4 regions of the Streptomyces sp. NPDC005374 genome follow, and region 1 is predicted to be linked to each of the others. Evidence: riboswitches for the same ligand, from Rfam matches in the RefSeq annotation. Region 1 holds a riboswitch; each other region holds the start of a gene.
What was found. Region 1 has a riboswitch for cyclic di-AMP ahead of ACFYRX_RS03455 (NlpC/P60 family protein). Riboswitches for the same ligand answer to the same signal wherever they lie in the genome.

Region 1 (7,024 bases):
GGGCCGTCGCCGGCGCACCCTCTCGCTGCTGCGCGCTGCGGGCGGCGTCCTCCTGGTCACCGCCGGTGTCTCCGGCGTCTTCGTCCTCCAGGGCTCCGCCGCCCACCTCGGCTCCGTCCTGCAGGCGGCCCTCGCGGTCCTCGTCGGTATAACGCTGCTGGCGGGGCCGTATCTCGTCCGCATGACCCAGGACCTCTCCGAGGAGCGCCTGATGCGCATCCGCGCCCAGGAGCGCGCGGAGGTAGCGGCCCATGTCCACGACTCGGTGCTGCACACGCTGACCCTGATCCAGCGCAACGCGGAGAACGCGAACGAGGTGCGCCGCCTGGCCCGCGCGCAGGAGCGCGACCTGCGGACCTGGCTCTACAAACCCGAGGGCACCGGCAAGGACGAGGCCGACGAACCCACCGGCCTCGCCGACGCCGTGCGGCGCAACGCCGCCGAGGTCGAGGACAAGCACGGCGTCCCCATAGAGGTCGTGGTCGTCGGTGACTGCCCGCTCGACGAGAGAACCGGCGCACAGATGCAGGCCGCGCGCGAGGCGATGGTGAACGCCGCCAAGTACGGTGGCGAGGGCGGCGCCGTACAGGTCTACGCCGAGGTCGAGGGCAGGACCGTGTTCGTGTCCGTGCGGGACCGCGGCCCCGGCTTCGACCTCGATTCGATACCCGCCGACCGGATGGGTGTCAGACAATCGATCATCGGCCGCATGGAGCGTCATGGCGGCACGGCCCGGCTGCGCGCGGTGCCGGGCGGCGGCACGGAGGTCGAGCTGGAGATGGAGAGGGCGGAGAAGACGTCATGAGTGACCCCACCGAGGCGAACACGGACCCCGTAGAGCCGACGCCGGCCGAGGGCGCGGGCGGGCGGCACGTGCGCGTGGTCCTCGTCGACGACCACCGCATGTTCCGTACGGGCGTCCAGGCCGAGATCGGCCGGACCGAGGAGACGGGAGTCGAGGTGGTCGGGGAGGCCGCGGACGTCGAGCAGGCCGTCACCGTCATCACCGCCACCCGTCCCGAGGTCGTCCTCCTCGACGTCCACCTCCCGGGCGGCGGCGGGGTCGAAGTGCTGCGCCGCTGCGCCCCGTTGATGGCCGACGCCGAGCACCCCGTCCGTTTCCTCGCCCTGTCCGTCTCGGACGCTGCGGAGGACGTGATCGGAGTGATCCGGGGCGGTGCGCGCGGCTATGTGACGAAGACGATCACCGGCACGGACCTCGTCAACTCCGTCTTCCGCGTCCAGGAGGGCGACGCCGTCTTCTCCCCGCGACTGGCCGGCTTCGTCCTGGACGCCTTCGCCTCCACCGACGCCCCGCCGGTCGACGAGGACATGGACCGGCTCACCCAGCGCGAGCGGGAGGTGCTGAGGCTCATCGCGCGCGGCTACGCCTACAAGGAGATCGCCAAGCAGCTGTTCATCTCGGTGAAGACGGTCGAGTCCCATGTGTCGGCGGTACTGCGGAAGCTGCAACTGTCCAACCGCCACGAGCTGACCCGGTGGGCGACGGCACGGCGGCTGGTCTGACGCTCACGGGGCCACGCGCGCGCTCACACCACCCGAGTGGCCCCCGCGAACGGCATCTCGTCGATCGGCGCCACCCGTACCGGTGCCGACGGGTTGGGGGCGTGGATCATCTTGCCGTCGCCGATGTAGAGGCCGACGTGGCTGATGCCGGAGTAGAAGAACACCAGGTCGCCGGGGAGGAGTTCGGAGCGCGAGACGCGTTGGCCGGCGCCGATCTGGGCGTATGTCGTGCGGGGCAGGGAGATGCCCGCGGAGCGGTACGCGGCCTGGACGAGGCCCGAGCAGTCGAAGGCGTCGGGGCCGATGGCACCCCAGACGTAGGGGCTGCCGAGTTTGGAGTAGGCGTAGGAGACGGCTGCCGCGGCACGGGAGTTGGGGGCCTTCGCGGTGGCCGCGCCGGGTGTCGTCAGGTGTTCGCGCGCGCCGGTCGTGGCCCGTGAGGCACGGGAACCGGTCTCCCCGGACTCCGCCCGAGTCCCGGCCGGCAGCTGGGACAGCAGTCGGCGCGCCGCGTCCAGCTTTCCGGTGATCGTCTTCTTGTGGCGCTTCAGTTCCGCCTGGCGTGACTTCAGTGAGGTCAGTTCGATGTGCGCGGCCCCGCGCAACTGCTCGATCTCCCGCAGTTGCCGCCGGACGTTCGCCACGGAGGTCGCCTGGCGGGCACCGGCCCGTTCGGCGAACTCGGCGCCGTCCAGGTAGTGGTCGGGGTCGTCGGAGAAGGCGAGCTGCATCGCGGGGTCCAGTGCACCGCCGCGGTACTGGGCCGCGGCGATCGAACCCAGCGCGTCCCGCGCCTCGTTGAGCCGCTCGGTCCTGCGTGCCGCCTCGTCCCGCAGGGTGTCGAGGCGGGTCTCGGCGGCCGCCACCTTCTCCTTGGCGCCGTTGTACTTCTCGGTGGCGGCCTCCGCCTCCTGGTACAGCCGGTCCACCTTCGCCTTCACCTGTGTCGGCGAGAGCTGTGGCTCGGCGTGTCCGGTCCCGTCGAAAGCCGTCGCGGTCGCCGCCCCCGCGAGGGCGATCGTCGCTGCCGCACGGACCGTATGGCCGCCGGCCGAGCGTTGGCGGGGCTTGCGGTGCACTGCCACGTGGACTGCACGTCCTTTCGTCGACCGCCCGCCCCGGGCCCATCGGACGTACGACGCCAGGGGGTGCGGCCGTACGACCGCCCCGGGGCGGTTTGCGCGTCCGGCGGCGGCCTGCACAGGGGGAGCGGGCCGCCGCCGGACCTTCTCGGCGGTGGTGGCCGACTGCCGCCCCTGGCCCGGGCGGCGGTGGGGAGCCGGTCACCTGGTGGAGGACGCTAAACCTGAATGTGTCCGGGAGGTAACGCATTGTGCGGAAGTGCTGCCAGGGGATCGCGGGGTGACCGAAGGTGACCATGATCGCGGGGTGGCGCCGTCGACTTCGCGCGGTGCGCTGACCGAAGTCACGATTTCCGGGCACGCGGGGGTGACGGGATGCTATGGGCCGCATATATGCAAGATCGGGTCATGTGGGGTGGGGCGGTGTCTGGTCCGGCTCGCACCCCTGCATAAGCTCCGGGCTCATGGACGTACTCATCCATCTCTTCGTCGGCCTGCACATCATCGGGATCGCCTCGCTGCTCGGCGGCTTCCTCACCCAGATGAAGGCGATGGGCCAGGGCGCCGCCCGGTTCGTCCCCGCGATGCTGCACGGCGCCGCGACGATGCTGGTCACCGGGGTGATCCTGGTCGGCCTCAACCAGGCCGACGACCAGCACGTCAACAACATCAAGATCGGCGTGAAGCTGGCCCTTCTGATCGTGATCCTCGGCCTCGTGTATGTGAAGCGGGACGACGAGAAGGTCGACAAGAGCCTGTTCGGCCTGGTCGGGGCGCTGACCACGGCGAACATCTTCATCGCGGTGCTGTGGACCTGAGAGCTCAGGCCGGCCGCACCACGCTGTGGATCGCCGACTCGCCGTCGTAGTAGATCGACTCCTCGCGGACGTACGCGCCCGGCTTCGGTGCGTGGATCATCATGCCGTTGCCGATGTAGAGGCCGACGTGGCTGATGTCGTCGTAGAAGAAGACCAGGTCGCCGGGCTTGGCGTCGGCCAGGGAGACCGTGGTGCCGGCGTCGACCTGGTCGTAGGTGACGCGGGGGAGGGAGACGCCGGCGGCCTTCCAGGCGGCCTGGGTGAGGCCCGAGCAGTCGTAGGAGCCGGGGCCGGTGGCGCCCCAGACGTAGGGCTTGCCGACCTGCGCGCGGGCGAAGGCGAGGGCCTTGGCGGCCTTGGTGGCGTACGAGGCGTCGTTCGCCGTCGACGCGCTCGGTGAGCTCTCCTGCGGGGCGGTGGTCTCCTGCGCGGCCTTCTCCGCGGCGGCCTGCTGCCGCGCCAGCTCCGCGGCCTTGCGGGCCGCGGCCTCCTGCTTCTCCTTCTCGATCGCCGCGAGGCGTGCCTTCTCCTGGGCGGTCAGCTCCGACAGCAGCTCGCGCGCGACGGCGAGCTTCTTCTGGACCGTCGCCTTCGCGGTCCTCAGGTCGCTCTGCGTCTCGTTGAGTGTCTGGAGGCTCTGAGAGGCCTCCTGGCGCTTCTTCATCGTCGCCGACTGCTCGGAGACGTAGTCGTCGACCGCCCCCTTCTGGCGGTTCGTCAGGCGGCCCATCAGCTGTGTCTGGTCGAAGTAGTCCTGCGGGGTGTCGGCGAGCAGGAAGGTCGCCGTGTCGGGCGCTGCGGCGCCGGTGCGGTACTGGGCGGCGGCGAAGGAGCCGAGCTGCTCCCGCGCCTCGTTGAGCTTCTGGGTGCGCCGGGCGACGTCGTCGAGGAGCGTGTCGACCTGCTTGCGCTGCTTGGCCGTCTTCTCCTTGGCCGAGTTGTAGCCGTCGGTCGCCGACTCGGCCTGGCGGTAGAGGTCGTCGACCTTCTTCTCGACCTCTTCGAGACTCGGCTTGTCATCGGCGGCCGGCGCGGCGTTCGCCGACTGGGACAGCAGGGCCACGGAGGTGAGGGCGGCCGTCGCGAGGGCCGGGGTCCGTATGCCTGCTACGCGCGTACCAGCGGGACGCGACTTGCGGTGCGACGCCAAGGGAGGCGACTCCTTCCAGTGCTCCGCCTACCGGGTTAGCTGTCGGGTTCGGGCGAAGAGGTGCTTCGGAAGGTTTGCCCTACGGCGCTCCCGTGCGTGGGAGTCGGCCGATTCACCCCAGGTTCGGTGGGTCCCCGGCTCCGGGCGCGCGGCGGCGCTGCGGACTCGGCGGAGGCCGTGCGGCCCGGCGACGTTCGCCGGTGGGGGTCGTACGGCCTGCTCGGCACGGTAGCCAACTGGTGTGGCCCTTGTGAAGGTTGATGTTCGATATGCCCGATACGTTTTTGTGACCTTCGGCTCGGGTACTGCCCGGCGGGTTGATGTGGGCGATCTGGAGAGAATCGCACTTTTGTCTTGGATCAGGGTATTTGGCCCACTTCCCGGATTCGGAATCCGAGCGGTGCCAGGCCCTGGATTCCGTGGATGTTCCCGGGGCGGGGGCGGGCTGTCAGTGGCGCACCCTAGACTCGGAGAGCGATGAGCAGCCTCTTTGACGACAGCTTCCTGGCGGACCTCCAGACCCCTCGCGGGCACGGGGAGGAGCCTCCGCCGCCGCCCGAGGACGAGCACGGACCGGAGACCGTTCCGGACGACCTGTTCGGCGGGAAGTTCGACGCGCCGCCGGACCGGGACGCGTACTACCGCGACGGCGCCCCCCGCCCGGTGGTGGACCCGGCCGCGCTCCTGGACGGGCTGAACGAGAACCAGCGCGCGGCCGTCGTGCACTCCGGCACCCCGCTGCTCATCGTGGCCGGCGCGGGCTCCGGCAAGACCCGGGTGCTCACCCACCGCATCGCCCACCTCCTGGGCGAGCGGAATGTCCACCCGGGCCAGATCCTCGCGATCACCTTCACCAACAAGGCCGCGGGCGAGATGAAGGAGCGCGTCGAGCAGCTCGTCGGCCCGCGCGCGAACGCGATGTGGGTGATGACCTTCCACAGCGCGTGCGTGCGGATCCTGCGGCGCGAGAGCAAGAGGCTCGGCTTCACGTCGTCGTTCTCGATCTACGACGCCGCCGACTCCAAGCGCCTCATGGCCCTCGTCTGCCGTGACCTGGACCTCGACCCCAAGCGCTTCCCGCCGAAGTCCTTCAGCGCCAAGATCAGCAACCTCAAGAACGAGCTGATCGACGAGGAGGACTTCGCCGCCCAGGCCTCCGACGGTTTCGAGAAGACCCTCGCCCAGGCCTACGCCATGTACCAGTCCCGCCTCCGCGAGGCCAACGCCCTCGACTTCGACGACCTGATCATGACGACGGTCAACCTCCTGCGCGCCTTCCCGGACGTCGCCGAGCACTACCGCCGCCGCTTCCGGCACGTCCTCGTCGACGAGTACCAGGACACCAACCACGCCCAGTACGCGCTGGTCAGGGAGCTGGTCGGGACCTCCGAGCACCCCGTGGACGTACCGCCCGCCGAGCACGACCTGCCGCCCGCCGAACTGTGCGTCGTGGGCGACGCCGACCAGTCGATCTACGCCTTCCGCGGCGCGACCATCCGCAACATCCTCCAGTTCGAGGAGGACTACCCCGAGGCGACGACGATCCTCCTGGAGCAGAACTACCGCTCCACCCAGACGATCCTCACCGCCGCCAACGCGGTCATCGAGCGCAACGAGTCCCGCCGCCCCAAGAACCTGTGGACCAACGCGGGCGCGGGCGCGCGCATCACCGGCTATGTCGCCGACACCGAGCACGACGAGGCGCAGTTCGTCGCGGAGGAGATAGACCGTCTCACCGACGCGGGCGACGCGAAGGCGGGCGATGTCGCCGTCTTCTACCGCACCAACGCCCAGTCCCGTGTCTTCGAGGAGATCTTCATCCGTGTCGGCCTGCCCTACAAGGTCGTCGGCGGTGTCCGCTTCTACGAGCGCAAGGAGGTCCGGGACGTCCTGGCCTACCTGCGCGTCCTCGCCAACCCCGAGGACTCCGTGCCGCTGCGCCGGATCCTCAACGTCCCCAAGCGGGGCATCGGCGACCGCGCCGAGGCGATGATCGACGCCCTGTCCCAGCGCGAGAAGATCAGCTTCCCGCAGGCGCTCAGGCGCGTCGACGAGGCGTACGGCATGGCCGCGCGGTCGACGAACGCCGTCAAGCGGTTCAACGTCCTCATGGAGGAGCTCCGTACGATCGTCGAGTCCGGCGCGAGCCCGGCGACCGTCCTGGAGGCGGTCCTCGAACGCACCGGCTACCTGGCCGAGTTGCAGGCCTCGACCGACCCGCAGGACGAGACCCGGATCGAGAACCTCCAGGAACTCGCCGCCGTGGCCCTGGAGTTCGAGCAGGAAGCAGGACAGGCCGGGGAGTCCGAGGAAGGGGACGCGCCGGCCCCGGTCGGGCTGGCGGCGTTCCTCGAGCGGGTCGCCCTGGTCGCCGACTCCGACCAGATCCCCGACGAGGACGACGACGGCTCCGGCGTCATCACCCTGATGACCCTGCACACCGCCAA
Region 2 (7,024 bases), on a different contig from region 1:
GTGCCCGAAGTCCCGGTGAATCGTTGGTCGAATGGCTTGGCCCCAGCCGTGCCACTGCCTACCATCGATCACCGCAAGACCTTGTGCACCGTCGCACAATCTCCTCGGGAGGCTTCCTTGCACCGCCGTCGTCGCACCGCGCTAGTCCTCTCCGCCGCACTCGCCGCCGCGGCACCACTTCTCACCGCCTGCGGAAGCGACGCGCATCCCGGCGCGGCGGCCGTCGTCGGCAACCAGCGGATCACCGTGGCGCAGCTGGAGAACCGGGTGACCGAGGTGCGGGACGCACAGCGGACGGTCGCCACGGACCAGAACGCGCAGGCCGTCCCCGAGAAGGGCACTCTCGCCCGCGCCGTCCTGCACAACATGGTCCTCGACCGGGTGCTGCACCGGGCGGCCGAGAACGCGGGTGTGACCGTGACCCGCAAGGAGGTCCAGGAGCTGCGGTCCGCCCTGGAGCAGCAGGCCGGCGGCGCCAAGGCCCTGGAGGCGGCCTGGGTCGACCAGTACGGCATCGCGCCCGAACGCCTAGACGACAACCTCCACCTCCGCCTCGAGGCCCAGAAACTCGCCACCGATCTCGGCACCGAAACCGGCACCCCGGCCTTCTGGAGCGCCCTCAGCAAGGCCTCCAAGGAACTCGACGTCGACCTCAACCCGCGCTACGGCACCTGGGACGTCAAGACGAGCAGCCGCGTCGACACGAAGACCCCGTGGGTACGGGAGGTCACGACGACGGGGAGCGAGCAGACGACGTGACGGGGCCGCGAAACCGAGCGGCTGCGAAACCGGGCGGCTGAGGGGCCGACCGGACCGACGGGCGGCGAGTGAGGCGAGGTGACACACACCTCCCACAGACGGAAGATCGTACGATCGCATCACCACCCCCGGCCTGTGGACAAACCGATCTCCCTGTCGGCGGCGTGCGTTAGCTTCGAATCGTGAACGCAACCGGCTTCGAGCCCGCCCCTGACCAGGACCCCGACACGGCGTCCGCCCCCGGCCGCATCGTCCTGCTCACCACCAGCCACCGCGTCGCCCCGGGTCTGCTGTCCTGGCCCGCCTGGCAGGCGCTGCACACCGCCGACCGTGTTCTCTGCGCGGACGGGGCCCACCCCCAGCTGCCGTATCTGCACGAGGCGGGCATACGGGTCGACGAGACGTCCCCGACCGCCGAGGAACTGGTCGGCGCCTGCGCGGGCGGGCACACGGTGGTCGTCGTGGCCACGGGCGAAGGAGAGCCGGCCCTCACCGACGGCCTGGCCCGCCTCGCCGGCTCCGGACACACACAGATGCCCGAGCTGGAGCTGCTCCCCGCCTCCTACGACCTGCCGGGTGCCCGCCTCCTCGACCTCGTCCAGGTCATGGACCGCATCCGCGCCGAGTGCCCCTGGTCCTCCCAGCAGACCCACAAGGGCCTGGCGAAGTACGGCATCGAGGAGGCGTACGAACTCGTCGAGGCCATCGAGGAGGGCGACCGCGACGAACTGCGCGAGGAGCTCGGAGACGTTCTGCTCCAGGTCGTCTTCCACTCCCGTATCGCCGAGGACGACCCGGACACCCCCTTCTCCATCGACGACGTCGCCGGTGGCATCGTCACCAAGCTCATCCACCGCCACCCGCACGTCTTCGGCGACGAGACAGCGACGACACCGGAAGAGGTCAAGGCGCACTGGCTGCGCACCAAGGCGACGGAGAAGCAGCGCACCTCCGTGACCGAGGGCGTCCCCCTCGGTCAGCCTGGCCTGGCCCTCGCCGCCAAGCTCACCTCCCGCGTCCGCACGGCCGGCCTGGACGTCCCCCTCCCGGACACCGACGGCATCGGCTACGAACTCCTCGCCCTGGCCGCCCGAGCCGAGACGGAGGGCATCGACCCGGAAGCCGCCCTGCGCGCGGCGGCACGGGTGTACCGGGACGCGATCCGGGAGGTCGAGACACCGCACCAAGCCGGATGACCACGACCACGCCGGATACCGTCGAGGAGTGACCGACCAGCCCGCCGCCACTCCCGCGACTCCCGCCCCCGCGATTCCCGACGCGACAACTGCCGCTCCCCGGCCTCCCGCCTCCGGGACTGACACGCCCGGGGTTGCCGCCTCCGGGGGTGCCGCCGCTGGTGCTCCTGCCTCCGGGGGTGCCGAACCTGGGGATCCCACCCCCGGAACCCCCGCCCCCGCGCACCCCGCCCCCGGGACCCCCACCCCCGAACTGTTCTCCTGGGAGTTCGCCACCAACCCCTATCCCTCCTATGCCTGGCTCCGCGAGCGCGCCCCCGTTCACCGGACCCGGCTTCCCAGCGGGGTGGAGGCCTGGTTGGTGACCCGGTACGCCGATGCCAAGCAGGCCCTCGCCGACCCGCGGCTCAGCAAGAACCCGGCGCACCACGACGAGCCCGAGCACGCCAAGGGCAAGACCGGTATCCCGGGGGAGCGCAAGGCGGAGCTGATGACGCATCTGCTGAACATCGACCCGCCGGACCACACCCGCCTGCGACGGCTCGTCAGCAAGGCGTTCACGCCGAGGCGGGTCGCCGAGTTCGAGTCGCGGGTGCAGGAGTTGACCGACCGTCTCATCGACGGGTTCGCGGAGAAGGGGTCCGCCGACCTGATCCACGAGTTCGCCTTCCCGCTGCCCATCTACGCGATCTGCGACCTGCTCGGCGTCCCCCGTGAGGACCAGGACGACTTCCGGGACTGGGCGGGCATGATGATCCGCCACGGTGGAGGCCCACGGGGTGGGGTCGCGCGGTCCGTGAAGAAGATGCGGGGCTATCTCGCCGAACTCATCCACCGGAAGCGGGAAGCCCTCTCCGCCGAACCGACACCCGGCGAGGACCTCATCTCAGGGCTCATCCGCGCCTCCGACCACGGTGAGCACCTGAGTGAGAACGAGGCCGCGGCCATGGCCTTCATCCTCTTGTTCGCAGGTTTCGAGACCACGGTGAATCTCATCGGCAACGGGGTCTACGCCCTTCTCACCCACCCCGAACAGCGAAACCGGCTCCAGGCGTCCCTGGCCGATCAGGAGAGAGGACTTCTGGAGACCGGCGTGGAGGAGCTTCTCCGGTACGACGGCCCGGTCGAGGTGGCCACCTGGCGGTTCGCCACCCAGGCGCTGCGGATCGGCGGGCAGGACATCGCGGCCGGTGACCCCGTGCTCGTCGTGCTCGCCGCGGCGGACCGGGATCCTGAACGGTTCGCCGACCCCGATGTCCTCGATCTCTCCCGCCGTGACAATCAGCACCTCGGTTACGGCCACGGCATTCACTACTGCCTCGGTGCCCCGCTCGCCCGGCTGGAAGGACAGACCGCGCTCGCCACGCTCCTCACTCGCCTCCCCGACCTGCAACTCGCGGTGGATTCGGCCGATTTGCGCTGGCGTGGCGGGCTCATCATGCGTGGACTGCGCACTTTGCCCGTGGAGTTCACGCCCGTGCGGTAATCGACCAAGACGTCCGGCCTGACCCGGTGAAGAGCCGCTTAAACATGACACGCCCTCAAGTCTGTGATCTTCACGTGATCTACGCGGCATTAACTTGTGACAAGTGATCGAACCCCTATACGTTCACGGACCAGCGCGGTGCCCCTCGTGGAGCGCCGCGCGCGTTTCTGCTGTCTCGGGAAAGGTCCCCTCATGCTCTCCGGGAACGGTCGTCACCGTCGCCCCCGTCAGGCTCCGGCACTCCTCGTGGCGGCCGGCGTGACGGGATCCGCCATCGCGATCCCACTGCTCGGGGCGACCGGAGCCAGCGCCGCGACCGGCACCACCTGGGACCATGTCGCGGAGTGCGAGAGCGGCGGTTCCTGGAGTGCGAACGACGGCAACGGCTACTACGGCGGTCTGCAGATGTCCCAGCAGAACTGGGAGAAGTACGGCGGCCTCGCGTACGCCGAGACCGCGGACCAGGCCAGCCGCAACCAGCAGATAGCCGTGGCCGAGAAGCTCCTCGATGATCAGGGCATCGCCGCGTGGCCGACCTGCGGTCTGCTCGCCGGGCTCAGCAAGGACTCGAGCTCGGCCGACGTCGACACGGGTGTGGGCAGCGGGACACCCTCGGCCTCCGCGCCGGACTCGTCGCAATCGTCCGGTTCATCCGGTTCCTCGGACTCCTCCAACTCGTCGGGACCCGTGGATTCTTCCGGTCTGCTCGACGCGCTGGACGGGTCGACCGCGACGCCCTCGCCGTCGACCACTCCGTCCAGCGGTGACGACGATTCGAACAAGTCGGACAAGTCCGGCTCTTCTGGATCCGAGGGGTCCGAGGGCTCCGCCAAGGGGGACACGCAGTCTTCCGACAGCTCACCCGTGGTGAGCCCGGAAGAGGATGAAGCGGACAAGTCGTGGCAGCAGGGCGCCTCTTCGGCCCTCGTCGACGTCGGCGCCCTCGGCTCCGGCAAGCACCGCGGCGGCAGTGACGCCGAAGTCGCCACGAAGAGCGCGACCGCCGCCGGCGGCCGCCACGCGGCCCCCACCTACATCGTCCAGGAAGGCGACTCCCTCGCCTCCATCGCCGACTCCCTTGGCCTCGACGGCGGATGGCGCGCCCTCTACGCCGAGAACAAGGACCGCATCGGGTCCGACCCGAGCAACATCGTCGCCGGTCAGACGCTCGACACCGGGGCTGAATAGGACTGAAAAGTCCAGAAAAACAGCGGGAGTTCACGTCACACTTCGCACCTAATGTCCACTTTGGTGAAAGTGTGGGATGAGTCTCAGAAGCCCTGATCGTCTTTGAAATTCCGCCGAGCGCGTGTCTACGGTCGTGACCGCTCGGCAACCCGAGCCCCGTCTGTCGCAACGCCGAATCCTGCCAGCGGCCGAACGGGAACAGTCGTCGCGTCAAGCGCCGTAGGCAGGAGCGGGGGACCCAAGGTAAGTGCCGGACCCAGCAGTTCACGCTGGACCGGCTTGGGGTTAAGTCGCGCACCGGGAGGTGCGCGGCCGGGCAACTCAACCGGCCCGAACCCGACAGCTCACCTCGCAGGCGTCGGTGAGGGGATCCACCATGCTGTTTTCCGGACAGGGCAAGCACCGTCGTCCTTCCAAGGCCACCCGCGTCGCCGCCCTCGCCGGCGTCACCGGTGTCGCCATCGCCGCCCCGCTGATGGCGGCCGGCAGCGCCTCCGCCGCCACCGCCTCCGAGTGGGACACCGTCGCCCAGTGCGAGTCCGGCGGCAACTGGTCCATCAACACCGGCAACGGCTACTACGGCGGCCTGCAGTTCTCGGCCTCCACCTGGGCCGCGTACGGCGGCACGGCGTACGCCTCCACCGCCAACCAGGCCAGCAAGTCCCAGCAGATCGCCGTCGCCGAGAAGGTCCTGGCCTCGCAGGGCAAGGGTGCCTGGCCGAGCTGTGGTGTGGGCCTGTCCGGCGCCTCCTACAGCGGCGGCAGCAGCTCGTCCTCCTCCGGCAACTCCTCCTCCGGCTCCTCGAACACGAGCAGCCGTTCGACCGAGGAGCAGAGCGCCTCGCGTTCGACCGAGCGTCCGGCCGCCAAGAAGAAGACCGTCACCACCCCGACCGGCAAGAAGGTCAAGAAGGGTGACGGCGAGTACAAGGTCGTCAAGGGTGACACCCTCAGCTCGATCGCCGAGAAGCACAAGGTCAAGGGCGGCTGGCAGAAGGTGTTCAAGCTGAACAAGGACATCGTCACCGACGCCGACTTCATCTACCCGGGTCAGCAGCTGCACCTCAAGTAACAAGGGGTGCTCGTAGCTGAACCACAGCGCCCTCACATCCGTGTGCTTCAGAATGAAGGCCTCGTGAGGGTCCCCCCGTCCCCACGGGCTCCCCGCTCCGGTGCGTGTTCCCCCGTACGCACCGGGGCGGGGCTTTTTTCTGCCCAGTTTCCGGGACTGTCTTTGTTCAGTTCAGAAACAATTTACTCTCGGTTCTGTCCAGGGGGCGGTCCACGCGGTGGCTGATCCCCCGGAGCCGGTTAGGCTCGGTCTCGCAGAACCCACCGCGGTCCCGGCGGACCGTGTCACATCCCAAGAAGGAGATGCTCGTGCCGTCCATCGACGTCGTCGTAGCCCGGGAAATCCTGGACTCCCGAGGCAACCCCACGGTCGAGGTCGAGGTCGGCCTCGACGACGGCAGCACGGGTCGTGCCGCCGTTCCCTCCGGTGCCTCCACGGGTGCCTTCGAGGCCATCGAGCTGCGTGACGGTGACCCCAACCGCTACCTCGGCAAGGGTGTCGAGAAGGCCGTCCTCGCGGTCATCGAGCAGATCGGCCCGGAGCTCGTCGGCTACGACGCCACCGAGCAGCGCCTGATCGACCAGGCGATGTTCGACCTGGACGCCACCGACAACAAGGGTTCGCTCGGCGCCAACGCCATCCTCGGCGTCTCCCTCGCCGTCGCCCACGCCGCCTCCGAGGCCAGCGACCTCCCGCTCTTCCGCTACCTGGGCGGCCCGAACGCGCACCTGCTGCCCGTTCCGATGATGAACATCCTGAACGGCGGCTCGCACGCCGACTCCAACGTGGACATCCAGGAGTTCATGATCGCCCCGATCGGCGCGGAGTCCTTCTCCGAGGCGCTGCGCTGGGGTGCCGAGGTCTACCACACCCTCAAGAAGGTGCTGAAGACCAAGGGCCTGTCCACCGGCCTCGGCGACGAGGGCGGCTTCGCCCCGAACCTGGAGTCCAACCGCGCCGCCCTGGACCTCATCATCGAGGCCATCAAGCAGGCCGGTTACATCCCCGGTGAGCAGATCGGGCTCGCGCTCGACGTCGCCGCGTCCGAGTTCTACAAGGACGGCAAGTACGAGTTCGAGGGCAAGTCCCGCTCGGCCGCCGAGATGACCGAGTACTACGAGGAGCTCGTCTCCGCGTACCCGCTCGTCTCCATCGAGGACCCGCTGTACGAGGACGACTGGGCCGGCTGGAAGGTCATCACCGACAAGCTGGGCGACAAGGTCCAGATCGTCGGCGACGACCTCTTCGTCACCAACCCGGAGCGCCTGGCCCGCGGTATCGAGGAGGGCTCCGCCAACGCCCTGCTCGTCAAGGTGAACCAGA
Region 3 (7,024 bases), on a different contig from region 1:
GGGGTGGATGGTCTGCGGGAGGAAGCCGCGCGGTGTGCTGAAGGAGAGCTGGTCGAGGCCCTGGCTGTGTCCGCCGCCGGGCTCGACGATGCCGTCGTGGCGGGACGAGCACAGTGAAGAGCCGAGCCGCCCGCGCCCGTTGACGGACGCTCATACCGCGGCGAGCCGCGACAGTCTCGCAGATCTGGGCCGGCCGGGGAGGTCCCGGAGGTGAGGGCGACGGCACCCCCCGGTAAACAGTGACAGGAATGTGAGACCCGATCCCCCGAAGGAGCAAAAAAGCGCCTCTGCCCTGGGCATTTAACTTGATCACTAGAATCCGCCCCCATCATAACGTCACGTACGTCCTGTACATTTTCTACAGACGGCTCAGCCATGAGTGAGGGGTACTCCATGACCCGACCGACCGCCCGTTACGTCCTGCCCGAGTTCCACGAGCGCACGAGCTCCGGGCACAGGACGATGGATCCGTACTCGAAGCTGCTGGAGGAGCGGATCGTCTTCCTCGGGACGCGGATCGACGACACCTCGGCGAACGATCTGATGGCGCAGTTCATGTACCTCGAGTACCAGGACCCGGACCGGGACATCTCGCTGTACATCAACTCCCCCGGCGGCTCGTTCAGCGCGATGTCGGCGATCTACGACACGATGCAGTTCGTCAGTTGTGACGTGGAGACGACGTGCCTCGGGCAGGCCGGCTCCTCCGCGGCGGTGCTGCTGGCGGCGGGCACCCCGGGCAAGCGCTCCGTGCTGCCGGGCGCGCGGGTCGTGATCCACCAGCCGGCGCTGAACGAACCGGTGCAGGGGCAGGCAAGCGATCTGGCGATCCAGGCCGACGAACTGCTCCGTGCGCGGGCCCGCCTGGAGGAGATGCTGGTCCGGCACACCGGGCGCAGCGCCGAGCAGGTGAGCGCGGACATCGAGCGGGACAAGATCCTGGACGCGCGGGGCGCGCTGGACTACGGCCTCGCGGACGCGATCGTCCCGAGCCGCAAGACATCCCGCACCACGCCGGGCGCGAGGTGAGCCGCGGATGCTGCCGGATCTTCCACCGCTGCCCGCGCTCACGCGCGCCGAGGGCGAGCTGATCGACCGTTATCTCGACGTGGTCGATCTGCTGGGCCGGATCAACCCCGCCCGGCACGAGGACACCTACGGCGGACTGCGGGCGGCGCAGGCGCTGGTGAGCAGGGCGGCAGAGCTGCGTGACGCGCTCGCGCTGATGCACCGCCGGGGCGAGCGCGAGATGCACGCCGCGACGCTGGCGCGGGCCCTGCGGGTCCTGGACGGCGAGCGGCGCTCGGCCCGGGTCGTCGTGCCGCCCGACCCCGACAACTGACGCATCCGCAGCGCCCCGGGCGCCCCGCCGGTCTGACGGAGCGTCCGGAGCACGGTTGAAACGGACCAGAAGACGTACCCCCTGTTGGACGAGAGGCGGCTCCTCTTTCACGACCGTCAAGGCCGCGCAACACGCGTGGTGTGTGAGCACAATGAGGACTCTCTGTGCTGGTCCGGGGGCCCGCGGAGCCCTCGACACCCCTTCCGTCGTTCGGGTGTCCACCCGAACGAGTGAGTGGTGAGTAACGACACAAATCCCCGGTTCCGTTGGGTTTTTCGGACTTCTTTGCGTCAAGATCCCTGTCTGACGACAAGCCCCCGCCGCAGTGGCGGGGCGATCCGGGCGGACGCCGAGTCCTGCCGCCGCCCGGATGACCGGTCGACAGAGGTGCATCGGCAGGAGTGGAGGACCCAGGCACGACGGGTCGCCGGGACGGTCACGCCATGACCGGGCCGAGCAGCCCTTGGGGTGAAGCCGCGTCAGCGGCCGGGCAACTTTGTCAGCCCGAATCCGACAGGTCATCCTTCACAGGCGGCTGACGAAGGGTTGCGCATGTCTGCGCTCAATCGTGTTCCGTCGCTGATGGTCCGAGCCGGTACGGCTTCGGCACTGACACTTGCCGCTGTGGGCGGCTCTGTCGTGATCCCGGGCGTCGCCGCCGACGCCGCGGCCGCCACGCCGGCGACGAAGGCACTCAAGGTCGCGGCCTCCAAGAAGGGCTCGCCGTACAGGTACGGCGCCACGGGGCCGTCCCGCTTCGACTGCTCAGGGCTCACGCTGTACTCGTTCAAGAAGGCGGGCAAGAAGCTCCCGCGCACGGCGGCCCAGCAGTACAACAAGACCCGGCACATCTCCGCGGGCAGCCGCAAGGCCGGTGACCTCGTGTTCTTCCACTCGGGTTCGAACGTCTACCACGTCGGTCTCTACGCCGGGAAGGGGAAGATCTGGCACGCCCCCAAGACCGGGGACGTGGTGCGACTGCAGAAGATCTGGACGAAGAGCGTCTGGTACGGCCGGGTCAAGTAGCACCCCCGAGGGGGTGACGGCGCCCTGACCGGACGTCACCCCCTCGGGTCTCCCGGGACGCGTGACACGGGCCCGGATGGTTACCCGTACCGTCATGGCCGACCACCGCCCGTGCACCGCCCGCAACGAGACCCCGCTGGAGCGCGCCGACCGCAACTTCGGCGAGCTGCTCCAGGAACTGCGCGTCACCCAGACCGGGGTGCAGATCCTCTTCGCCTTCCTGCTGACCCTGGCCTTCACCCAGCGCTTCCCTTCGCTGGACTCCTTCCAGCGCGCCACCTACGTCACCACGCTGCTCCTCGCGGTCGTCGCGGCGGCGCTGTTCACCGCACCGGCGGCCCTGCACCGCTCGCTCTTCCAGCGGGGCGCCAAGGCCCGCATCGTGCAGGTCTCCTCCCGGCTCGCCACGGTCGGCATGGGCGTTCTGGTGCTCGCGTTCACCGGATCCGTCCTGCTCGTCGTGGACGTGACGACCGGCCGGACCGGCGGAGTGGCCGCGGGTACGGCGACCCTGCTGGTGTGCCTGGGCCTGTGGTGGCTGCTCCCCCGACTGGTGTGGCGGGCGGGCCGCGCCGAGGAGCACGTCACGCAGGAACCCCACGCGGCGCCTCGGCGGCCGCACCGCGAGCCGCTCAGGCCGCGCGCCACGGCTCGTCCGGGAGTTGCTCCCCGAGAACCGTCGGCGCGTCTGCGGTGACCCCGGGACGGCCCGGGCTCGGCCGCTGAAGGGGGCGTCCTGTCTCCGCGTTCCCGGCCTACGGAGTGGGTCACGGCTCCTGCTGCCCCGCGGCGGTGACCGGCTGTGCCGGTACCGACCACGGGAGTTCGATCGAAACGGTCTTGCCGCCTTCCCGGGTGGGCCTGACTCTCAGCTTGCCGCCGTACTCGGCCGCGAGCCAGCGGATGATCACCATTCCCCGCCCGTTGTCCTGCTGGACCGCGGCCGGGAGGCGCTTGGGGAAGCGGGGATGGCTGTCGGTGACCCCGATGCGCAGTTGTTCGTCACGGTCCAGCTCGATGTCCACCGTGAAGGTGGGTGACTGTCCGAAGGTGTGCTGTACGGCGTTGGTGGCGAGTTCGGAGACGATGAGCCGGACGGTCTCCGCGATGTCCGTGGCCGGTGGCAGCCCCCACTCCGCGAGCGCGCTCAGGACATAGGTGCGGGCCGCGGAGACCGAGGCGGGTTCGCTCGGCAGAGTGACGGATGCTTCCAGGTGGTCTGCCATGGCGACGTCGTCCCTTTCCCACGGAACCGTAGTCCGACACGGTGCGGATGGTTCGAGTACGGTCCCGGACTGGTGGTTCATCGTCAGAGTGCCATTACCGAGGCGGTGACGGGTGCCGATCCACCAAGATATGCATATATCTGTCGCTCGAAGCGGTGAACTCTGCGACGCGAGACCGTATTTGGGCGGCTCGTAAGGAGTAAGGGAGTAGCACCATGCAGCACGGTCCCGCGGTGCGCCGCCGGAAACTGGGCGCCGAACTGCGTGCGTTACGCACGAGTGCGGCGCTCACCAGCGGTGAGGCGGCCCGGCTCGTGGGCTGGCACCAGTCGAAGGTGAGCCGCATCGAGACCGGCGCCAGCGGTGTGAAACCGGCCGATGTGCGGTTACTCCTCGATGCCTACGGCGTGCTGGACACGGATCTGCGGGAGCTGCTCCTGGTGCTGGCGGGCTCCGACGAGGGCGGCGGCCGGCACCACTGGTGGCACGCGTACCGGGGTGTCCTGCCGCCGACCTACCGGGACTTCATCAGTCTGGAGTCCCAGGCGAGCGCGATGCGCACACTGGAGACCTCGGTGGTGCCCGGGCTGCTCCAGACGCCCGAGTACGCCCGCGCGGTGACCCGGGCCTCGGTGGGCGGCCTCGACGACGAACGTCTCGACACGCTCGTGGAGGTGCGGCTGGCACGGCAGGACGTGCTGCGCGGCGAGCCCCCGCTGGAGCTGAGCGCCGTCCTGGACGAGGCGGTCCTGCGCCGGGAGATCGGTGGCCCCGAAGTGATGGCCCGGCAGTTGAAGAGACTCCTGGAGGCCGCCCGGCTGCCTCAAGTGCGGCTACAGGTACTGCCGTTCACGGCCGGGGCGCATGTGGGGATCACCGGGCCTTTCGTAATCTTCTCATTTTCGCGCACATCTGATCTGGATGTGGTTGTTCTCGACCACTTGACGAGTAGCCTCTACCTCGAGCGGAAAGAAGACCTCCAGGCCTACACCGAGGCCTTCAACTCCCTTCGGTTCCACGCCCTCTCGCCCGAGGACTCGTTGGACTACATCGCCGGGATAGGTGACGGCGCGTAAGGAGGCACCATGTCTGCACTGCCTCGGAACGTATCTGCCAGTACGGAACTGCCCGAAGTGCGCTGGCTGCGCAGCAGCTACAGCACCGGAGCGAACAACTGCGTCGAGACGGCGAGGCCGTCGGCCGGGCCATGGGCCGGGCTGCTCGCCGTACGAGACTCCAAGGACCCGGACGGGCCCGCGCTGCTCTTCTCCCCCGAGAGCTGGGCGGGCTTCACAGCCGCGTTCTGACCGTCAGCCCACCAGGCGCACGGCCGTGTCACGCCGACTCATGGTCGTGTTCCGCCGATCACATGTACAGCGCGTTCGATCTGCTCCTCGGAGAGGTCTCCGCGGGCGGTCAGTCTGAGCCGTGAAATGCCGTCGGGCACCGAAGGGGGCCGGAAACAGCCCACGAGGAGCCCGGCGGCACGGCAGTCGGCCGCCCACTGCACGGCCTCCTCCGGGGAGGGCGCGCGCACCGAGACCACCGCGGCGTCGGGACGTACCGCTTCCAGACCCGTGGCGGTCAGGCGTGCGTGCAGTTCGGTGGCCACCTCGCGCGCACGCGTGGCCCGCTCGGGCTCACGGCCGAGCAGCCGCAGGGCCGCGAGGGCGGCTCCCGCCGCCGCGGGGGCCAGGCCGGTGTCGAAGATGAACGTCCGTGCCGCGTTGACGAGGTGCTCGATCACTCGTGCGGGGCCGAGCACGGCACCGCCCTGGCTGCCGAGCGACTTGGACAGCGTGACCGTGACGACCACGTCGTCGGCGCCCGCGAGACCCGCCGCGTGCGGGGCACCGCGGCCGCCGTCGCCGAGCACACCCAGGCCATGGGCGTCGTCGACGACCAGGCCCGCGCCGTACGTCCGGCATGCCTGCGCGAGGCCGGCCAGGGGCGCCGCGTCGCCGTCGACCGAGAAGACCGTGTCGGACACCGCGACCGCGGGCCCGTCGTGGGTGCCGAGCGCCTTGCGGACGGCTTCCGGGTCGGCGTGCGCGACCACCTGGGTGGTACCGCGGGCCAGCCGGCAGCCGTCGATGAGCGAGGCGTGGTTGCCCGCGTCGGAGACGATCAGCGAGCCGTGCGGTGCGAGCGCGGTGACGGCGGCGAGGTTGGCCGCGTAGCCGGAGGAGAAGACGAGCGCCGCCTCGAAGCCGCAGAAGCCGGCCAGCTCGCGTTCGAGTTCGGTGTGCAGCTCGGTGGTTCCGGTGACGAGCCGGGAACCGGTCGCACCGCCGCCCCAGGCCCGCGCGGCCGCCTCGGCCCCCGCCACGACCTCGGGGTGGCGGGCCAGGCCCAGGTAGTCGTTGCTCGCGAGATCGAGGAGCGGCGAGTCGGCCGGACGGGGCCGCAGGGTCCGTACGAGGCCGGCCCGGCGGCGTGCCTCGGCCTGCTCGTCGATCCAGCCGAACGCCATGGGTCCTCCGGGGCTTTTGTAGGTAACGGACAGACCCTAGCGGCAGCATTCGCTACCCACGGTGTGGCAATACCCACACGTCGATCCGGGTCTGTTGTGTGATCCCTACCTTGGCCCGGAGCGGGTCCTTAGGACAGGATCGGCTCTCATGGACCTGCTGAACACGCTGGTGGACAAGGGGCTTCGGCGCGAGCTGCCGACCCGCGAGGAAGCGCTGGCCGTACTGGCCACGTCCGACGACGACCTGCTCGACGTGGTGGCCGCAGCCGGCAAGGTGCGCCGTCACTGGTTCGGGCGACGGGTGAAACTCAACTATCTCGTCAACCTGAAGTCCGGGCTGTGCCCCGAGGACTGCTCGTACTGCTCGCAGCGGCTCGGCTCCACCACCGGCATCCTGAAGTACACCTGGCTCAAGCCGGACGAGGCCTCCAAGGCCGCGGCGGCAGGCCTCGCGGGCGGCGCCAAGCGGGTCTGCCTGGTGGCCAGCGGACGCGGTCCCACCGATCGTGACGTGGACCGGGTCGCGGGCACCATCAAGGCGATCAAGGACCAGAACGAGGGCGTCGAGGTGTGCGCCTGTCTCGGTCTGCTCTCCGACGGCCAGGCGGAGCGGCTGCGCGAGGCGGGCGCGGACGCCTACAACCACAACCTCAACACGTCCGAGTCGACCTACGGCGACATCACGACCACGCACACCTACGCCGACCGGGTCGACACCGTGACCAAGGCGCACGCGGCCGGCCTGTCCGCCTGCTCGGGTCTGATCGCCGGCATGGGCGAGAGCGACGAGGACCTGGTCGACGTCGTCTACTCGCTGCGCGAGCTGGACCCCGACTCGGTTCCGGTGAACTTCCTGATCCCGGTCGAGGGCACCCCGCTGGCCAAGGAGTGGAACCTCACCCCGCAGCGCTGTCTGCGCATTCTGGCCATGGTCCGTTTCGTCTGCCCGGACGTCGA
Region 4 (7,024 bases), on a different contig from region 1:
CGCCTTCGCCTCTGCCGCGCCCGGGCCGCCCCGCTCCCATTCGGTGAGCCAGGCCGCCGACACCCCGCCCCAGTCGGTGCCGAAGCCCACCGACAGGGCGTGCCGGTCGCCGGGCTCGTATCCGTCGGTGCGGACCTTGCGTTGCGGGTCGACCTCCAGGAACGTCAGCTCCACGTCGACGAGTTCGCTCAGCAGGTCGCCGGTGCGTTCGTCGCCGGTGAGGAAGTAGAAGAAGCGGCGGTTGGCGGCCGTGGAGATGCGGACCTGCTTGGCGCTGTCCGCCCAGTGCTGCACGCCGTGGCGGGTGCCGAGGCCCGCCCACTTGCCCAGGTGGTAGACGTCGACCTCACCGGTGTGCCGGGTCATCGCCTCCGCGAACCGGAACGCCTCGGCGGAGCCGGTGCGCAGGAAGTGGTACCAGAGCCAGAGGTCGGTGCCCAACTCGGAGTTGTCCCAGGCGAATCCGCCGATGTCGTAGCGCCAGACGTGCCGGTCGTTGTCGTAGGTGTGCTGGACGTCGCCGTAGTCGAGGAAGCCGTACCAGCGGCGCTCCTCGCGCTGATCACGGTAGTAGGCGAACAGGTCGTCGAGGTGGTCCTCGATCGCCGCGCGGGCCTTCGAGGAGCGGTCCACGGGCGCCCAGTCGCCGAACACGCCCGCGGAGCGCAGCCGCCCGGGCGCGGCCGCCAGCAGCGGAGGAGCGGCCACCGCCTTCGCCTGAGCCGCCAGAGCCGCGGCGGACGGGGTCTTCTCCACGGCCCAGAAGGTCAGTTCACTGGTCCGGGCGATGCCGTACGGGGTGCCGAAGCCGGGCTCGTAGTCCTCGTAGGTGATTTCCAGACCGCCGTCGGACTGCTCCTCGTAGGTGTCCTGACCGAGGCCGTCGTGGTAGAAGCGCAGGTCGAGGGGCTGGGCCTCGGGCGAGTAGAGCCAGAGGGTGACCTCGGCGGCGTCGGAGGCCGCGCCGCGGACGTCGAGCTGGGTGGGGTGGCGCTGCCAGAAGTCCCGGAGGCCGAAGGAGAGTCCGCCGCTCGCGCCGCCGACGTATCCGAAGCCGCCGGCGCGCTGGCCGGCGGCGGCCGTGATCCAGCCGTACCCGGCCTTCGTCCGCTTGCGCACGAGGTAGCCGTCTGCGGTCGGCTGGGTGAGCGTGTAGTCGCCCCACCGCGGGATGTACGCCAGCCGGCTCGACACCCGGGTGTCCCAGGTGGCGGTGTCCGGCAGCCTCTCGCCCGCGATCTGCGCGGCCCGCACCGCGGCGCCCGGGTCGCGGCGCAGCCCGGTGATGCCCTGGACGGCCTCGCTGAACAGGCCGCCGCCCGAGTCGGCGAACCGCACATGGCGGTCGTACGGCTGGTCGCTCAGCGGCACGGTGAAGCGGACACCGAGCCCGCGCAGGAAGTCCCCCTGGTCGGAGCCGGGCCGCTGCTCGCCGTCCCAGACGAAGGTGTGCACCAGGCGGAAGGATTCCGCACCGGCACAGAACGCGAACCGCAGCACGAAGGGCAGCCAGGCCCGGCCGCCGTCCCGGTGCCGGCCCTCGACCCGGATCACGGCACGGACGGGCCCCTCCTGCTCGACCGCGATCTTCTCGATCCGGCCCGCGAAAGCGTCGAGGTCCGCGCCCTCACGCACGGACTCCTGCCGCAGGGCGACCAGCCGCCCGTCCCGCGCGATCTCGGTCGTACCGCGCCTGATGCTGCGTACGACGGTGTCGGAGCCCTTGGCCTCGAAGACGGCGGTGATCACGCCGGTCGACACCTCGATACGGCCACTTCTCCGGCCGACCTCGACCCGGTGAGCGGGGGCAGCCGGACTGCCCGCGCTCAGTACGTAGCGGTCGGCCTTCGGCGCGTCGGGCGCTATCGCGTGCGCGGTCCACTTCACCGAGCCGTCGGGCCAGTAGCCGGTGACCCAGCTCTGGACCGGCACCTCGTCGCCGCCGGAGGTCGCGAGCCGGAACGGCTGCTCCGGGCGGTGGGTGCCACGGGCCCAGGGCACGCCCCAGGTGGCACCGGCGTGGACGTCGGGGGCCGAACCCTCCAGCCAGTGGAGGTCGGTGGCGTCGCCGTCCGCCGCTGCGGCGGCGTGGGACACGGCCCAGGAGAACTGGGTGAGGGCGGCCGCGGCTGCGGCGCCCTTGAAGACGGTGCGTCGGTCGACGCCGGACACTGTGACCTCCGAAGGCCTTAGAAAGCGCTTGCACGGCTACGGAGTTCACTGTGTCCCCACCCTCCCCCGCCTGTCGACGCTCCAGGCACGTCTGCCACAAGACCGCAATGAAGTGATCATGAAGGCGCAAGGACACCAGCAGGAAACACCGAAGGCCGGACCCGGGGATCGGGGTCCGGCCTTCGGTGGCACAGGGGAGCGTCAGCCGACGGCGACGCCCTTCGAGCGGAGGTAGGAGACCGGGTCCACGTCCGAGCCGTAGTCCGGCGTGGTGCGGATCTCGAAGTGCAGGTGCGGGCCGGTGACGTTACCGGTCGCGCCGGAGAGGCCGATCTGCTGGCCCTCGGTCACGGTCTGGCCGGCCGAGACGGAGAGCTGGGACAGGTGGGCGTACTGCGCGTAGTAGCCGTCGTTCAGCTTGATGACGACCTGGTTGCCGTAGGCGCCGCCCCAGCCCGCGGAGACGACCGTGCCCGCGGCCACGGCCTTCAGCGTGGTGCCGGTCGGGACGACGAAGTCGACGCCGGTGTGGTACCCGCTGGACCACATGCTGCCCGCCACGCGGTAGCCGGTGCCGATGGTGGCACCGCTGACCGGAAGGGCATAGCCGCTGGAGCCGGCGGTGTCGGAGCTCTGGGTGACGGCCGTCGAGTTCGACGACGACTTCGACTCGGTCTGCTCGGCCTTCGAAGAGCCCGAAGCGGAGGCGGAGGACTCGGTCTTCGCCGCGCTCCTCTTGCCGATCGAGAGCTTCAGACCGGGGTGGATGAGCGAGGGGTCGTCGCCGACGACCTGGCGGTTGTCGGCGTAGAGCTTCTTCCAGCCGCCGGTGACATTCTGCTCGTCGGCGATCTTCGAGAGATAGTCACCGGTCCGCACCGAATAGGTGCGCACGGTCGCGGCCTTCTTCTTCGCGGCCGTCTTTTCGGCAGTCTTCTCAGCGACCTTCTGCGTCACCGGAAGCGACTGGACGGCCTTTTCCGACACCGACTGCGAGGTGGCGGCGTGAGCGCCGGTGGCCCCCATGAGCGGGAGGGCGAGCGCGGCACCCCCGGTTCCGGCGACGGCGATCGAGCGGGTGAAGCGCTGGGGCTTCGGACGGCGGTGCTTACCCTTCGCGGGCATGGCGGATTCCTCTCCGGCGCCTGCGAGGTGAGCTGTCGGGTGCGGGCTGGAGATGCCCGGCCGCGCCGAGACGCGGCTTTACCCCAAGCCTGTTCCGGAGACCGGAACAGACGTACTGCCTGTGGGTCCCCCGCTCCTGCCGTGTACGGGTGAGTGTGTGCGGAATCCGTTCGGCGGCAGGATTGGGCGTCCGACCGGATCGGTGGCGAACGTAAGCGAGCAAGACGCAAAGGGACAAGTGAGAGGTTCCCTGTGAATGCGTTCCTGTTGATCGCTTATGAGAATTAACGGTCACCCTGCGTGAATCGGACGCCAGGCGCCCGGCCCAAATCCCCATGAAAACCATGAGAATTACGTGAACATGACGCGCGACACACCGTCACCGATATGACGCTCCTCACGCCACGGATTCACAGACACTCACACCCTGGAAGGAGTTGGAATTAATCCATCAATTCGGACAGAAGCCCTAGATGCGACGGAGCCGGATAACTGTCGCATCGAGATCGCCCCGCAAACGAGTACGAAGTCCGTGGTGCAGCAATACGGCCCCTCGGTGAATTTCGCCCGTTTCGGGGCATTCATACGATGCTGCCGGGTCGAGCCCGCGCAATCGCAATGCGGGAACGGGCTCGCCGTAGTGCTGCGCCTGGAGGCAGGCGAGGACGACGGTCTCGTCCCCCAGGACGTACTGCACCGCACTCAGGCCACCCCGCGGAGGCCGCAGCCGGTAGAGGTCGCCGCGCTGCACCAGGGGCCGGATCTCCTTGTAGAGATCCACCCACTCGCGAGCCTCGGCGAGCTCCTCCTCGGTCCACTCCTCCAGATCCCCGCCGACCCCGAGCACCCCGGCCATCGCGCTCACGAACCGGAACCGAAGGGAGCTCACCCGGCCGTTGAGCTGGGTGTTGGGGCTGTCGGTGACCCAGGCGGCCATCACGCGCGCGGGATGGATCTGGCTGAAGCCGTGCTGGATGACGAGCCGGTCGAGCGGGTCGGTGTTGTCGGAGGTCCACACCTGGTCGGTACGGCTCATCACCCCGAGGTCGATCCGGCCGCCGCCACCCGAGCAGGACTCGAAGGCAACGCCGGGGTGGGCCTCCCGCAACCGGTCCAACAGGGCGTAGAAGCCGCGCACATGGTCGACCCACAGGCGCTGCGGGTACGCGTCGCCGGGCCAGCCCGCGTCGGTGAAGCAGCGGTTGAAGTCCCACTTCACGTAGTCGACCGGGGCCGAGGAGAGCAGCGTGTCGAGCTGCCCCCACAGGTACTCCTGGACGTCCTCACGCGCGAGGTTCAGTACGAGCTGGTTGCGGAACTCCGTCTGCTTCCGTCCCGCCTGGAACTGCACCCAGTCCGGATGGGCGCGGTACAGCTCGCTGTCCGGGTTGACCATCTCCGGCTCGACCCAGATACCGAACTGCATGCCGAGAGCACGCACCTGGTCGCCGAGCGGCTTGAGGCCGGAGGGGAACCGGTCGGGGTTGGGCGCCCAGTCACCGAGCCCCGCCCGGTCACTGGTGCGGGCGCCGAACCAGCCGTCGTCGACCACGAACAGTTCGACGCCGATCGCCGCGGCCCGCCTGGCGAGGGCTTCCTGCTGCTCCTCGGAGATGTCGAAGTTCGTGGCCTCCCAGGAGTTGAACAGCACGGGCCGGTCCTGGTCCGCGTCCGGGATGACGTACGCCCGCTGGTAGGCGTGCCAGGCCCGGCTCGCGCCGCCGAAGCCGCCGTCGCTCCAGAGGCCGGCGAAGACGGGGGTGGTGAAGGACTCCCCGGCCGCCAGGCTCAGCAGCCCCGAGTCGTCGTAGCCGGCGCCGCCGGTGATCTGCACGCGTGCGTCGGGGAGTTGGGCCACCGCGATCCGCCAGGACCCCGACCAGCCGAGGGCGCAGCCGTAGACCTCGCCGCGTTCCTCGGTCGCGTCGGTGTCGAGCGCCACCCATGGCAGGTGCTGGTGCCCGGTGTGGCCGCGGCGGCTGCCGATGACCTTGTCGCCATAGGTGAGGGGGGCCTGGGTGAGCTGGGACTCGGCGGCCCAGCGGCCGTGCAGCTGGGAGAGCCGCCAGCCGTCCTCGCGGTCGGGCAGGGTCCAGGTGGCGGAGTCGGCACGCAGCAGCTCGACCGGCGCCGGGCCCTGGTTGTCCAGGGTCACCCAGCGCTCCAGGACGTCGTGGCGCATCCGGTAGTGCAGGGTCACGGTCAGCCCGGCGTCCCGGAACCGCAGCCGCAGTTCGTCACCCTCGGTGTCGTACGCCTCGAAGCTCCACTCGGTGCCGCGTCGCTCGTCCGTGCGCACGGACAGGGCGGGGCGGGTGAAACGGGGGCCGCCTTCGACCGGGTACTCCTCGCGTCCGTCCAGCGGCGACTCGAAGGGCCAGTACTCCGGCAGCGGCCGAACGGCGAGGGCCTCGGCGTCGGCGTCGGCGAGCGTGATCCTCGGGCCCCAGTGCAGATGCAGCAGCTCACCCTCGGCGGTGAGGTGCAGGGCGTAACTGCTGGCCGGCCCGGAAAGAATCCACGTACGGCCGTTCTCGGCGATCTCCAGCATCGTGCCCCTCACAGATTCGAACAGGTGCCATCAGGTGCGCTCAGGCACCAACATCATCATCGGCCGTGAGCTCGGCTGCAACGCCTGTGGACAACTGATTGCCGGGGCTGTGGACAACTGATTGCCCCAGGAACACATGTCGTATGGTCGAGAGCGTGCCCGTCGACGAGCAGCGCCGGCGGTGACCGGCTGGGAGGAACCCCGTGACGCAGCAGATCCCGTCGACCGAACCCGAACTGGCCGGTGTCCGCAACTTCCGTGATGTGGGCGGGATGCCGACGGTGGACGGACGTCGGGTGCGGTACGGAGTGCTGTTCCGCAGCGGGCACCTGGCGCACGCGACAGAGGACGACGCCGCGTTCCTGTCCTCCCTCGGCCTGCGCACGGTCTTCGACTTCCGCAACGCGGCGGACCAGAAGCTGGAGGGCATGGATGTCGAGCTGGCGGGGGTGCGCAATGTGAACCTGCCGCTGAGCGACCCGGCCGACGGCGTCGAGTTCTGGAAGATGGTCCGCGACGGCGAGCTCGACCAGCTGCGCGAGATCCTGAGCGACGGCAAGGGCGCGAACCGGATGATCACCGCCTACCGCAAGATCATCAAGGAGCGCACCGCGGAGCACTCCCAGGTGCTGCACTCCCTCGCCGAGGACAGCGTTCCCGCTCTCATGCACTGCGCGGCCGGCAAGGACCGCGCGGGCCTGTCGATAGCCGTGACCCTGCTCGCCGTGGGCGTGGAGCGCGAGGCCATCGTCGCCGACTATCTGGAGTCCAACGCCAAGCACCGTCGGTACAAGGTGCGCCGCAGCGGCTCCGATGCGGCCACGGCCTACTCCCCCGAGGTCATGGAGCTGCTCAGCCCCCTCTTCGACGCGCGCGTCGAGTATCTGACGGCGGCCTTCGAGACCATCGAGGAGACGTGGGGCAGCGTCGACGCGTACCTGGAGGAGGGCCTCGGCCTCACCCCGGACATCCGTGAGCGGCTGCGGGAGCGGCTCCTCGACTGAGCCGTGCGGCCGTCGCCGGCGCCTTTCCCAAAGCCGCAGCCACCACTACTGCCCTGCTCCCACCGCGAAGAGGAAGTAGATGAAGGCCGCGAAGACGTGACCCACCGCGAGGTAGATGATCAGGCGCACCCACAGAGCGCGGGGGAACTTCTCCTCCATGTCGGTCATGGCG

Region 2: another riboswitch for cyclic di-AMP. It lies ahead of ACFYRX_RS37630 (transglycosylase family protein); the one in region 1 lies ahead of ACFYRX_RS03455 (NlpC/P60 family protein).
Region 3: another riboswitch for cyclic di-AMP. It lies ahead of ACFYRX_RS25820 (C40 family peptidase); the one in region 1 lies ahead of ACFYRX_RS03455 (NlpC/P60 family protein).
Region 4: another riboswitch for cyclic di-AMP. It lies ahead of ACFYRX_RS21705 (peptidoglycan DD-metalloendopeptidase family protein); the one in region 1 lies ahead of ACFYRX_RS03455 (NlpC/P60 family protein).

Annotation. Positions count from the first base shown of each region.
Region 1 is NZ_JBIAKA010000001.1:730,451-737,474, reverse strand. Features, by position in the region: gene ACFYRX_RS03475 (PspC domain-containing protein) at 1-805, shown strand, start outside; gene ACFYRX_RS03470 (LuxR C-terminal-related transcriptional regulator) at 802-1,527, shown strand; gene ACFYRX_RS03465 (NlpC/P60 family protein) at 1,551-2,612, opposite strand; gene ACFYRX_RS03460 (hypothetical protein) at 3,074-3,427, shown strand; gene ACFYRX_RS03455 (NlpC/P60 family protein) at 3,432-4,577, opposite strand; cyclic di-AMP (ydaO/yuaA leader) riboswitch at 4,585-4,758, opposite strand; gene pcrA (DNA helicase PcrA) at 5,055-7,024, shown strand, end outside.
Region 2 is NZ_JBIAKA010000019.1:91,674-98,697, forward strand. Features, by position in the region: gene ACFYRX_RS37610 (SurA N-terminal domain-containing protein) at 118-759, shown strand; gene ACFYRX_RS37615 (nucleoside triphosphate pyrophosphohydrolase) at 942-1,955, shown strand; gene ACFYRX_RS37620 (cytochrome P450) at 2,209-3,441, shown strand; gene ACFYRX_RS37625 (transglycosylase family protein) at 3,634-4,629, shown strand; cyclic di-AMP (ydaO/yuaA leader) riboswitch at 4,835-5,002, shown strand; gene ACFYRX_RS37630 (transglycosylase family protein) at 5,006-5,701, shown strand; gene eno (phosphopyruvate hydratase) at 6,004-7,024, shown strand, end outside.
Region 3 is NZ_JBIAKA010000010.1:144,050-151,073, reverse strand. Features, by position in the region: gene ACFYRX_RS25830 (ATP-dependent Clp protease proteolytic subunit) at 394-1,029, shown strand; gene ACFYRX_RS25825 (hypothetical protein) at 1,037-1,342, shown strand; cyclic di-AMP (ydaO/yuaA leader) riboswitch at 1,680-1,891, shown strand; gene ACFYRX_RS25820 (C40 family peptidase) at 1,895-2,368, shown strand; gene ACFYRX_RS25815 (DUF6328 family protein) at 2,463-3,065, shown strand; gene ACFYRX_RS25810 (ATP-binding protein) at 3,136-3,594, opposite strand; gene ACFYRX_RS25805 (helix-turn-helix domain-containing protein) at 3,810-4,670, shown strand; gene ACFYRX_RS25800 (DUF397 domain-containing protein) at 4,680-4,901, shown strand; gene ACFYRX_RS25795 (8-amino-7-oxononanoate synthase) at 4,940-6,067, opposite strand; gene bioB (biotin synthase BioB) at 6,216-7,024, shown strand, end outside.
Region 4 is NZ_JBIAKA010000008.1:171,929-178,952, reverse strand. Features, by position in the region: gene ACFYRX_RS21710 (Tat pathway signal sequence domain protein) at 1-2,172, opposite strand, end outside; gene ACFYRX_RS21705 (peptidoglycan DD-metalloendopeptidase family protein) at 2,374-3,297, opposite strand; cyclic di-AMP (ydaO/yuaA leader) riboswitch at 3,302-3,463, opposite strand; gene ACFYRX_RS21700 (alpha-galactosidase) at 3,767-5,848, opposite strand; gene ACFYRX_RS21695 (tyrosine-protein phosphatase) at 6,052-6,852, shown strand; gene ACFYRX_RS21690 (DUF6126 family protein) at 6,898-7,020, opposite strand; gene ACFYRX_RS21685 (helix-turn-helix domain-containing protein) at 7,017-7,024, opposite strand, start outside.